2 regions of the Lysinibacillus sp. NPDC097231 genome follow, and region 1 is predicted to be linked to the other one. Evidence: a T-box and tRNA genes for the amino acid it is inferred to sense, from the RefSeq annotation. Region 1 holds a T-box; the other holds one or more tRNA genes.
What was found. A T-box is a leader RNA that pairs with one kind of tRNA and senses whether it is charged. The one in region 1 lies ahead of metG (methionine--tRNA ligase), so its partner is inferred to be a tRNA-Met.
Positions count from the first base shown of each region.

Region 1 (6,517 bases):
TGGGGATAATGCATTTGCCCATTCTTCTGGTATCCATCAGGATGGCCTTCTTAAATCTCGTGATGCTTATGAGATAGTGCATCCAGAAGATGTAGGTCTTGATGATATGGAGCTAGTCCTTACAGCTCGCTCTGGTCGTCATGCGGTGAAAAATGCCCTAGAAAAACTTGGTTTCTCAAATCTTTCTACTGATGAATTTGAAGGAATCTTCGAAGGCTTCTTAAAACTAGCTGACGCGAAGAAAGAAGTCTATGATCACGATTTATATGTGATTGTTGAAAGCTACTATGAAAAACATGACGCTAACAATGATAATGCGACTCATTATAGCGATCAGTTCTTTGACTTCGACGATTTACAAGTCGTCAGCAACACAAACTTCCCGTCGGCAAGTGTAAAAATTCGTAAAGGTGACGAGGTGTTTAAAGCAAGTGCAGTTGGCTCAGGTCCCATTGATGCCTTATATTCTGCCATTGCAGAAATTACAAACATTGATGTGAAACTAGTGGAATATAATATCAATAGTGTATCTCGTGGTAAAGAAGCACTTGGTAAAGTAAAAATCACTATCGAGCATGAGGGCGAAAAATATATCGCCAAAGCTGCAGATACAGATATTTTAAAGGCTAGTGCACTGGCTTACATTAATGCCATCAATAGCATTGTTGTTGCTAAATTAACGCCTGTTATGAACTAAATAGATCAATTATGCCCCGGCATAATTGCGTCCAGAGGCTTTAAGTTGAAAGCAGTATGATAATATTGAGTCATACTGCTTTCCTATTTTTCCTATTGGCTATTCTTCACTAACTTTTGATATTCCTCTTCAATCAGTTCAACATCAAGACGCTCAAACAGCGGCGTCACTTCGCTAATGCTTTCTGGTAACTTCACCTGTTCATGCCACATTACTTCATTTATGCCTAACATTTTTCTTACCTTCTTAGCTGAAAACGGTAAAAATGGATGTAGAAGCTGTCCAAGATTAGCAATTATATATACACAGGTTGTTAGTGTTTGATTCCCAGCTTCCACATTCTCTTTCACTTGTAGCCATGGTTGTTGCCCATCAAAATAACGATTGGCCGCACGAATATATTCAAAAATAGCCTCTAAAGCCACTTTGAAATGACCTGCTTCAATATGAATACCCACATCATGAAACAGCCGAATCGTTTGTTTTCGAATAGAGTTATCTACCTCAACTTGAGGCACTTGACAATCGAATGATTTCTCTAAAAATTTCAATGTACGATTAACAAAATTACCATAAGCGCCAAGTAACTCGCTATTATGACTATAAATAAATTCTCGCCAAGAAAAATCAGTATCTCGATTTTCTGGTGCATTCATTGTTAAAAAATAACGAAGAGAATCTGCATCATAGCGACTCAAAATATAAGGCACCCATACCGCCCAGTTTTGGCTCGTCGATAATTTTCTTTTTTCTAATGTTAAGTATTCGTTTGACACAAAGTGTGTAGGTAATGCCTTTGCACCTATCCCCATTAGAATAGCTGGCCAAATAACTGTATGAAACGGAATGTTATCCTTACCATGCACATAATATGAAATTGTTTCTTCATTCCATAAATCTTCAATAGCAATTTGGTGCTGCTTTGCCCATTCGATACTAGCCGTTAAGTAACCTGCAACCGCTTCAATCCACACATATATTTTTTTACCCTCAAAGCCCGGAACTGGGACATCAATGCCATTCGGTAAATCTCTTGTTACAGCACGATCCGGAACTCCCTCCGCCAAGTAACGCTCCGTTAAACCAATGGCATTTTCTCGCCAACGTTTCTCTGCCTTTGCCTCTGCTAAATAAGTCTCCAGCCTACCTTGAAACTGACTAAAAGCAAAATAAAAATGCTCTGTCTCTCTAATAATTGGCTCATTGCCGCAGATTTTACAGCGCTTATCGATTAAATCTAGTGGGTCTAAAATCGTTGAGCAATTATCGCATTGATCGCCACGTGCCTTCACTCCACAATTCGGACAAATCCCTTCCACAAATCGATCAGGTAAGAACTGCTTATCTGTTTCACAATACGCCTGTTCAATTTTCTTTTTATATAAATAATTATTAGCTAAAAGCTGTAAAAAAATAGTCTTAACAGATTCATGATGGTGCTTAGCATCTGTTCTTGTATACAAATCATACGTAAACCCTAAATCATTGAAGCATTGTGTAAACTCCTCATGATAATGATTAGCAATAGCTTCTGTTGTAGTGTTCTCCTGTGCGGCACGAATGGAAATCGGTGTGCCATTACAGTCACTGCCTGACACATATAAAACTTTTTCGCCTTTTTGTCGGTAATATCTAGCCAAAATATCACCGGGTAGTAATGCAGCAACATGCCCTAAATGCAAAGAACCATTTGCATACGGCCAAGCGCCTCCAATAACAATTGTCATCCTAAATTGCTCCCCTCAAAAAAATTGTAGATCAATTACGCCCCAGCGTAATTTCGTCTGGATTTTGAATTGTGCTAAGGCCTGCGTGAGGGCCGACACGATGTCGGTCATTTCGGTAAAGCCACAGGACGTGGCGTTTTTACCGATGCAGGTCAGTTAGCCATTATCGCATGGATGCGATGATTTTAGGCTAACATCCTATATTCTTCCTTTCAAAATCCGTGACACCAGCTGCGGGCTTTATCTTCATTCAGGCAAGTCCTGAATGAAGATAAAAAAAACGCCCTAATCAAAATTGATTAGGACGAGTATACCCGTGTTACCACCTATATTTACAAATAGCTCACACTATTTGCCTCCATCAGTACGTCACATAATCAATTATGCCTCAGCATAATTGCGCCCGAAATCGGCAAAAAAATTGAGAGATACTGCCGCTGTTGTAACGAGTGCCTACCTCGTCGTAATCTACTCACTAAAATGCTTTCGGTACGAAGCTCAAAGGTCATTTTCAAAAGGGTTCATTTACCTCATTTCCACCAACAGAGGTTCTCTATGAAATGCTTATCCAATTTACTTTTCCTTCTCAATGCTTTTACTATAGATTTCCACCATTCTACTCTTTCTGCTTAGGAATTGCAATTCATGTCGATAAACGGCAGGAAATTTTCGATAAATCATTAATAGTTCTCGATAAAACGAAAAAGTTGGGCGATAAATCAGAAAATGTAGTCGATAAAATCTTATCCTAGCTTTAAATCAAGTAAACTTTTTAAATCATCAATAACAATATCTGCTTTTCGCAATTCTGTTTCCTGTGCAAAGTCGAAGCGTACACCAACAGAGAGTAACTGATTGTCATGAGCTGCCTGAATATCAGAAGAACGATCACCTACAACTGCACCGCACTCAATAGCATTCTCCTCGATAACTTTTTTCACTAAATCTGATTTATGACCACTTGAAATGGACTGAATACTATAAGTACCTTTGAAAAAACGCTCTAATTGATAAATTTCTACTATTGCTTGTAAGTACTCCGTCAGTCCATTACTTGCTATGTATAACTCATAGTTCTCTGCTAGAGTAGCCAGAGTTTGCTCTGCATTTGGATATAACGCACCCCAACCATTCCGTATTCGCTCAATTAGCTTAACAAGGAATAATGCATCGCTCTCTTCTCGTATCGCTAAAGTATGCATTGGACATAACGTTTCCCATACAACTGGTAATGGAACCCCCATAATTTCGCGGTATTTCTCTATTGGTGTTTCTCCCTGCCATAAACCTTTAGCACGCAGAACATCAAAGGTTTCTGCAAGAGCAGGCTCTAAAATTAGATTTGTTTGAAATAAAGAACCATCCATATCAAAAATAATCGCTTTCTTCATAAAATCCCCCCTCACTATTCAAAAAACTCCATATGTCGTTTATCTTTTTTATAGTAATCCAAGCGATCCTGTAAAGTGCCTGTATGGAATTCGAATTTATGGCCATCTGGATCTGTAAAATAAATCGATTTTTTATCTTTTACATTTCTTTGTCTACCTTCCAGAATGTTGACATTATTTCGTACTAATTTTTCATACATTTGATCAAAATCGCCCTCTTGGATTGAAAATGCTATATGAGTATATGATTGATGTATGTCATTACGTGGAATATCCTTTTCTACATTAAGGGCAAGCCACAGCCCATTTACATCAAAATAGGCTGTACTTCTCCCTTTTACTAACAGCTTGGCATCAAAAACTTTTTCATAGAATGCGATGGATTCCTCTAGGTTAGAAACTGAAAATAACAAATGATTAATGTTTTGTATTGTCATGTATAAAACCTCCAACTATGGATAGTGGTTCGATGGTAGCCCTTATCTAGATAAAATAAATATATCTCTATTTTTTTCCTTTTTTCTCCCCCTTCGCAATTTGTTTCCATTTTCGTTGCTGATCTAATTTTGCTTGGGCATTTGTTTTACGTTCGATAAAAGCAAGCTCCCTCTGTAGCTTAAAATAGCTTTGAAGGCGAGATTGTTCGAGTACACCATCTGTAATTGCTTGCTGTACAGCACAATGTGGCTCCTTTTGATGTGTGCAATCCCGATAACGACAGGTCTCAGCAAGAGCCTCAATATCCTGGAAACTAGAGGATAAGCTATCACTCTGATTCCATAATTGCAGCTCACGCATTCCAGGCGTATCAATCAAACACCCACCACCTGGCAGTACAATTAACTCACGATGTGTTGTTGTATGGCGACCCTTTGCATCATCCTCACGAATATTTGAAACCTTCATAAGCTCCTCGCCACTCAGAACATTTGTTAATGTAGATTTTCCTGCACCTGACGAACCAAGTAATGCACCCGTTACACCTTCCGTAAATAATGCTTGAATATCAGCTAAGCCTTCACCCGATAGAGCGCTAGTTACAAAAATATCTACACCAAACGCTACAGACTCAACCTCACGTATCATGCTAGAAATATCTTCACATAAATCAGCCTTCGTCAATACAACAATCGGCTTTGCCCCAGAATCCCAAGCGGCTACTAAATAGCGTTCTAAACGGCGTATATTAAAATCTGCATTCAAGCTCATGACGAGTAACACAATATCTACATTCGATGCTACAATCTGCTCTTGTATTTCCAGCCCTGCAACCTTGCGGGAAAAGACTGATTTTCGTTCAAATAATTGATGAATAATTGCCTTTTCCTCACCAGGCATTTTCTCCACCAGCACCCAATCGCCAACCGCTGGAAAATCCTCACGTGCTAAAGAAGCATAAGCAAAATGGCCTGCAACTGTTGCTAGCCACTCTCCCTCTTCCGCCAATACACGATACGAATGCTTATGCTCTAATGTAACCCTTGCAGGTACACAATTCACCAGTTTGGCCTGTTTCTTAAATTCAATCATTTGCTCTTCAAAATATGTTGAAAACCCTAAAGTAGATAAATTCAATTCGTTTTCCTCCTAAATGTGCATATCAATTTGGCCTTGGCGTAAATGCATCCGAATATTGAAAATCCGTGACATCCGCCGAATGAAGACAAAAAAACCTTGTATCTGCGCAATTCGGCAGTTACAAGGTTTCACAGGCACGTTTAAGAGAATATACAACTAGAGCTATTGAACTCAAGTCAAATTGTATATATTAGGCGTGTGAAATTGAACAAACCGAATTGCTGTTCGTTAAAAGCGGCTCTATTCATCATGTCACATCACCTTCTTCCAGTTTAGTTGTCTTCAATATACCTAGATTTCCCTAAATTGTCAAATCAATTTTCCGCATCAATCCACCAACATGATATTAGTACTCAGTAGTGTGTTACTGACATTTAACTTACTCATAGATATATTTTGCCAAAGGACATGGCAATTTTGCGGAATTCTTCTATAACTGGCGTTATTAAAACATTTACTGAATGAAGCTAAATCTATAAGCATCTATCCCCCTCCTCCTTGCATAGAATAAACAAGACCACTACTTATGAAGGAGATGTTGAAGTGTCAAAAATCATTTCTATCAGTACATATCAACCACCGTACACATTACAACAGACAAACGCAGAGGAACTAACGAAGGAACTTTTTTATGCAAAAATTCCAAAATTAGAACGTTATTTAAAAGTATTTGAGAATGGAGGTATTGCAACACGTCACTTCTGTGTACCACCAGAATGGCATCGTACCGATCATTCCTTTGAAGAACGCAACGATTTATATATTGAGCTTGCAACACAATATAGTGTTAAAGTCATTCAAGGCTGTTTACAAAATGAAGCATTTTTAAAAACATCGATATCTCCTAAAGAGATTGATGCCATTATTTTTGTGAGTACTACAGGCATTTCAACACCAAGTATTGATGCTCGAGTTATGAATCAGCTACCTTTTTCAGACAGACTTAAGCGTATTCCACTTTGGGGACTTGGCTGTGCCGGTGGTGCGGCTGGAGTTAGTAGAGCCTATGATTATTGTCAAGCTCATCCAAAAGCAAAAGTTCTTGTCGTTTGTGTCGAACTTTGCAGTCTAACTTTTCAGCCAAACGATTTTTCAAAAAGTAATTTAATTGGTGCTTCCCTTTT
Region 1 is NZ_JBIWDH010000025.1:37,030-43,546, reverse strand. Features, by position in the region: gene ACIQXF_RS15265 (2-isopropylmalate synthase) at 1-697, shown strand, start outside; gene metG (methionine--tRNA ligase) at 790-2,424, opposite strand; T-box leader at 2,722-3,023, opposite strand; gene ACIQXF_RS15255 (HAD hydrolase-like protein) at 3,168-3,815, opposite strand; gene fosM (FosM family fosfomycin resistance protein) at 3,830-4,252, opposite strand; gene rsgA (ribosome small subunit-dependent GTPase A) at 4,320-5,390, opposite strand; gene ACIQXF_RS15240 (type III polyketide synthase) at 5,937-6,517, shown strand, end outside.

Region 2 (6,517 bases), on a different contig from region 1:
AATTGAAATCAATAAAGCATAACTTTGTATCGTATTTGAATCTTTGTAAAGATAGTTTAATAGTATTAAAATGAGCCTCCTTTGTAAAGCAAGTGGTATCAATTGAAAAGCCTCAATTTCCAAGCTATATGTATTTCCATCTATTATTTTCACTGTTCTAGAAAATACATCTTCCGCTAATGTCATTAAATAGGCATCGTCTTCTTGCAAGTTTTTTGTAAAATGGGTCACCTGCTCTGTCACTCGTGGATTTTCCGCCTCCAATAAAGGAACTACATGATGTCTCATACGATTGCGTACATAGGTGTCTTTAGAATTGCTGGCATCTTCCCGATAACCCAAACCTTGTTTCAATAAATATTCCCTTATTTCGGACTTTGTAACCGTTAAAAACGGACGAATTAATGTTTTCCCTTCAAAAAAACGTTGTGGGCGTATACCTTGCATACTGTTTATCGTTGCATTTTTTGTTAGGGCCATTAATACTGACTCCAGTTGGTCGTCCGCATGATGTGCAGTTACAAGCTTGCTAGCATTTGTTTTTTGCAAGACCTCTTTAAAATATTGATACCTTTCTCTACGACAAATAAGCTGTGTATTTCCATTTTCTAAAGCCATGATTTCCGGTATCGGAATCGCCTTTGCATGTAAGTATACTCCATGCTCGTCACAATATTTTTGGACAAAGGCTCTATCCTCAGCAGATGCTTCACCTCTTAGCATATGATCAACATGCACTGCTTCGACCTTAATTCCCCAATGCTCTTTCGTTTTAACTAAATAATGGAGTACAGCCATTGAATCTACTCCACCCGAAACGGCGACGAGAAGATGGTCGTCTTGCTGTAATAATTGCTCTTCTTCAATAAATAATTTGACCTTTAATTCAAATGACAAACGCTTCTCCTCCCCTTTTCGTTTACTATTTATGATGATTGGCTCATAGAATATTGAACAGGTCTAAACACTGCCCATGTAGGAACGACGTGGGTAACCTCTAACATTAACACGGTGCAATCGTCCTCGATTTCGTAGTAGGATTGGAAAGACTGCATGATTGTTGTTAGTTTTTCCTGTATGGATTTATTAGTCCCTGCAACCTGTTGCGCGTAGGCTAAAAACGCCTCTTCCTGCTCGTCCCAGTCAGCAACACTTGAAAATAGCCCATCGGAATGCATTAAAATTACATCACCCGCTTTAAGCTTCCTTTTTTCAGCCTCGACTGCCGAAATAGATAAAAATCCAACAGGTGCCGCATTACTTTCAACCTTCAGCACCTCTTTCCCGCGTAAAATATACGTAGACATTCCTCCAGCCTTCCACGACCATAAATCACCGTGTTGTAAATCGACAAGTGCAAAATCAAGCGTTGCATACATATCGTTTTGTTGTTTTAAAGACATGACATAATGCAGTGTATGCATTGCAGTCTCTGGATTCATATTGTAATTTAGGCATTCTCGCATTAAATGTATTAGTTTTCTACTTTCATGTTGTGCTTCTTTATTCTGCCCCATACCATCTGACAATAAAATTGCAAATAAACCCGGATGTAATTGGAATAGTGCATGAGAGTCACCGGAGTATAATGTCGCATCCTTAGACATGCTATATATATCATACTCTACTTCAAAGCTTATAGCTGACCTAAAGCTTACTTGAATGTGACGAAATGGTATATCACTTGCTACTACTTTTTCAATTTCAAATGGTTCTTCAAAAATATCATATAAAATAGGCAATATCATCCTCTCAGCTAATGTCGTATCCTCTTCCCAATTAACACGTGCTGGTGCTAAAGCACACACTATTTTCCGCGCCCCTGGTTTATTACTCAGTACATCTAGTTGAAAGCATTCAATATGTGCATCTTTTAGACGTTGACTAATGTCCTTTTCTACACTGACAAATGAGATAGTCTCCTCTTTCATCTCTGCGATTAACTGATTTAAATGATTACTCATATCCCGCAGTTGGAGAGCAATCATTTTCTTACCATGAAAATACTGTCCATTAATGCGTTCTCTGTATAACTCGGTTTCCAATTCTTCGAAAATTTTTGTTGATTTCACACACTTATAGCGTATTTGTTCTTCGACACGATGAATTGCAGATTCTTTTCCAACACCTTTCATATGAAACCAATCTGTCATGAGCTTGTCCATTCCATTATTTTGCGCCCCCCAACATCGATCATAGCGAAAACAACTTAAACAAGTATTCATAGGTGATACTTCCTTCGTAACCTCTACTGGTGCCGTCATAAAACGCTCAAATACAAGTTCCTTCATGAACTGTACAAAATGTTGAAAATGCTCCAGTTTATACGTAACATGCTCTGTCAACCAATTTTGACGGGCGAGCAAGATCTCCTCTCTCTGAGGAAACAGCTTGTCCCGAACCTTATCGGAGTGTTTTTTCGGAATTGTCAGAAACACAATACTCCCAAAAGCAATTGATGTAAAATAAACGCTATCTAATGGCAATGTTGCATCGTAAAATAGAAAAAATACACTTGGCAATATACTGCCGATTGCTACGCCAAATCTCCCAGCGCGAGCCCCCATACCGGCACATAATCCCGTTAAAGTTGCTACAGATAACATACCTGTAAAAGAAAGCTTTGCAACACCAATGAGAGTTCCAAGCACCGCTCCAATCACTGTTGCTAACGGCACACTTCCAACCAAAGCACCAAAACAAATGAATAGCTGTAATAAAAAAATAGGGAGGGAAAAATAACCAATTACAATTGCTTGCATCCCTGTAAGCATGGCAGCGAATACGACTAATCCAGAGCCAAGCTTTTCATATGTCCAATGGCTCGTAAACCATTCATAGGAATTGACAAACAATACTTGCATAAATAGTGTCATTATTAGCGCTAAAGCTGCTTCACAGCCTACATAAAATTGCACAAGGACTGGTGGTAAGCCCTGATACATGACCCCCTGCCACATTATTTGTACAAGCAGTACTGCCAATGAGACTGCAATACTTTGTGGTAGCCGCCAATAACGGAAGCGCATGATACATTCATACAAAACGATTTGCAACGCTAAAATGAGAACCTGTCCAAAGCCAAGGAAAAAACATCCTATCAAGCTTCCAAACAACACATACTGGGCATATTCTTTATACTTTGTTCGTATTATTGCCCAAAAAGGAACCGAGAAAGGTACGGCCGCTTCAAATACAACAGACTGAGCTAAAAAAAAGGATGTTAGAAAAAATAGAGAGCCTATAAGCAATTGCCTTTTCTTTGCTCCTAATTTTTGGTCGGTTACACTCGCTGTGTCATACCACTCAATACTTGTCATTTCACTATCCCCTTCCTGCACTTTTGGCTATTATAAGAAATTATGTGTGGAAAGATTGTCTGACGATGACAGAAAAAAATATAAACATTTCGACGAATACATATGCATAAATACGAGAAATGGCAGCAATTTCTACAAAACTATAAACGGCACAAGATTAGAAACATCTCTTTCTATGTAATCTGTCTTTAAATTACGTAAAATTCCCACAATTCTATTTTACTTTTGTTACATAAGATGCTTTACGAAAACTATGTCATGAGAGCTCTAGTGCCCTTTCACCCTTTCTTTTTCATGGACTGGTACTCCCTTTTTCGTCATAAATACTATAATCAGTAGTCAGGCTAATTACTTTTCTACTTAAGAACAAAAAGTTTGATAAATTTCCCATCAAGAACGCTCGTCACTAATTCAATTATGCTACAGCATAACTTCTTGGGGATCAGATCACAGCGTCACAGATGAGACCCTGCAACGAAGCAAAAAGGGGAACGGAGGCTAAAAACATTACGTCCTGTGATAACGCCTTCGTGACTAACATCGGGTTTGCCCCCACCCCCAGGAAAGCACCTAGTCAGAAAGGAAAACAACCACACGTTATGGTGATGAGCTATCAAAAGATAATACTCCCTCTTTTTATTAGCAAATCTTTAAACAATTTAAATTTCCTTACTACCACACATTTTTATTATTTTTTTCATAAAACTACTTGACACTAGTAACAATGGCTTGTATTATTTAACTTGTTGTTTAAAACAAGCGGAAGTAGTTCAGTGGTAGAACACCACCTTGCCAAGGTGGGGGTCGCGAGTTCGAACCTCGTCTTCCGCTCCATAAATTTAATGGCGGCCTAGCTCAGCTGGCTAGAGCGTACGGTTCATACCCGTAAGGTCGGGGGTTCGATCCCCTCGGCCGCCACCATAGTAGGCCCCTTGGTCAAGTGGTTAAGACACCGCCCTTTCACGGCGGTAACACGGGTTCGAATCCCGTAGGGGTCATCTCAAATAGGCGTCTCAGAATTGTTTCTGAGGCGCCTATTTTTTGATAGAAAAGGTCATGTACCAGCTTTTTAATCAACTTACATACTAGAACTGAAGTAATTACTCATATTTTTTTACTATGTTTACCTACAAAAAATATGGCATACTAATAATGAAAACAATGTTGTTAACTAGGAGGTTAATCCTGTGGGTTCATTAACAAAAACAGCTTTAATTTGTGGTAGTGGCTCTATGATTATTCTCATATCCATTCTTATTAATTTACCATTCGTTGTACAAATATTTCTACTCCTCACTGGGCTGGTCGTTAGTGTTTATGGTGTGTTTTTACTTGTCAAAATGGTTATTAATCCAGCTGAAAAATCTTCAGAAACAGCTACTGATCAAGCTACTGTATCAGCTCCTAAAAAGAAAAAAAGACCTGCATCCACATTGTAAGAGGATCAGTATTCTTCAATTTATCGTGTATGGATGCCCTTCAGGAGTTGCAATAGAGGATATTGAATCCTCCTGTAGTTGCCCTGTCGTTTTACCCCAAACTAACTACTCTGCTAGATGAAACGTTTGGTATCTTTTTTTGAATCATCGAGAGTTGTATTATTTAACTAATTTAAAAAGGGATTAGCTTTATTTAAAAGCTAATCCCAACTCTATTTCATACACTTTTTCTACAATTAAAACAGTCAGCAAACTACCCTCTTCTAGCACCGCGACCACCGCGTTTTGATTCTGTAGCACGTTTAAGCGTTGTTAGACGTTCATCACTATCTTTTAAGAAACGTGCCATTTTTTGCTCAAAATTCTCTTTTGGCTGATGGCGCTCGTTTCGATCATTAGAACGATTGTCACGACGTGGACGCGCTGGACGCTCTGGTCTCTCAGCTTGAGGCTTTGCTTTACGGATTGAAAGACCAATCTTTCCGTCCGCTTCAACATTCATCACTTTTACTTCAACTTCATCTCCAACTTTTAGATGCTCATTGATATCTTTTACATAATTGTCAGCAACTTCACTGATGTGTACTAAGCCTGTTTTACCATCTGGTAGCTCAACGAATGCTCCAAAATTTGTGATCCCTGTTACTTTACCTTGTACCTTGCTGCCTACTTCAATTGACATAAAAAAAATGCTCCTCCTTAAAAATTAAGCAACTCATTTGAGTCATGTAATCAATTTAATCAAACTTTTTACTGCAATAAGTTTCTCTTTTAATTATATATAACAAAAAAAGAGTGTCAACAATACATAGCTTTTCAGTCGTCTTTTTTATCTTTTTTATCTTTCTTATCCGGTATAATGAAAATAATTTCACCTTCTTCAGATAAGAAGTATTCTTTGCGTAATAGCTTTGCGATGTATTCATCATCTTCTAATTGTTTAATTTTAAGTTTTAATGAATCGTGCTCTTCTTTTAATACAGATAGATGCTGATTTGCTTCGTCCATTTTCTTCTCTTTTGCAGCTAGTGTTTCATTTTGATGCAAAAGAATATTCAACAGAAAAGCGATAATAACGACTGGCATAATCGCAAAAAAGACAATACGGCGCATTTTCCGTTTCCGCGATTGTATTTTATGATTTATAGCTTTATCCGTGTTACGGACATAGTCATTATCAAGTTTAGTAAAGTTTTGTTGGCCATCATTTGATGAATGACGTCTACTCATGCCCGCACCTCCGAAAATTATTGTTGTCTTTTATTATACTTGATATATCGAAGTTTTTTTAGAAAAGTGTAGGACAAATACGAATAAATTTTGACAAAAGGTCTTAAAATAAATGCCCCGATATTTATTAATATTTGCAAAATTTGTCGAATTATAGCAACTATTAATCCTACGATGAACCAGAAGGGTCTCCATGTTATATTTACCACAATCTTTGCGACGAAACGTAAAAAAGTTTGAAAAAATGTTTGATACAAAAAAATCCCGGCAATTTGCGCTAGCGGGTCATAAGCCCGCCAAGCGCCATCTTTCAGCCAAAATAATAAACAGTATGTTAGTCCTCCAAGTAGAATCCAAGTGAATAATTCAAATACCATCATCCACCTTCGAAGGCTTGATCTTTTTGGGGTTGAATAAACAATAAGCCTTACACTATCAATAATGAAACCAACTGCTATACCGCTCAAAACCATGACTAATAGCTGAACAAATTGTTCACTAACAATCATCCAAATAACTTATGAAGGA
Region 2 is NZ_JBIWDH010000031.1:33,552-40,068, reverse strand. Features, by position in the region: gene tilS (tRNA lysidine(34) synthetase TilS) at 1-897, opposite strand, end outside; gene ACIQXF_RS17115 (SpoIIE family protein phosphatase) at 927-3,320, opposite strand; tRNA gene ACIQXF_RS17110 (tRNA-Gly) at 4,080-4,154, shown strand; tRNA gene ACIQXF_RS17105 (tRNA-Met) at 4,165-4,241, shown strand; tRNA gene ACIQXF_RS17100 (tRNA-Glu) at 4,247-4,318, shown strand; gene ACIQXF_RS17095 (hypothetical protein) at 4,508-4,759, shown strand; gene ACIQXF_RS17090 (S1 domain-containing RNA-binding protein) at 5,013-5,441, opposite strand; gene ACIQXF_RS17085 (FtsB family cell division protein) at 5,576-5,989, opposite strand; gene yabQ (spore cortex biosynthesis protein YabQ) at 6,007-6,498, opposite strand; gene yabP (sporulation protein YabP) at 6,495-6,517, opposite strand, start outside.
Region 2: it has a tRNA-Met gene. The T-box ahead of metG (methionine--tRNA ligase) is inferred to sense a tRNA for this amino acid. The anticodon was not compared.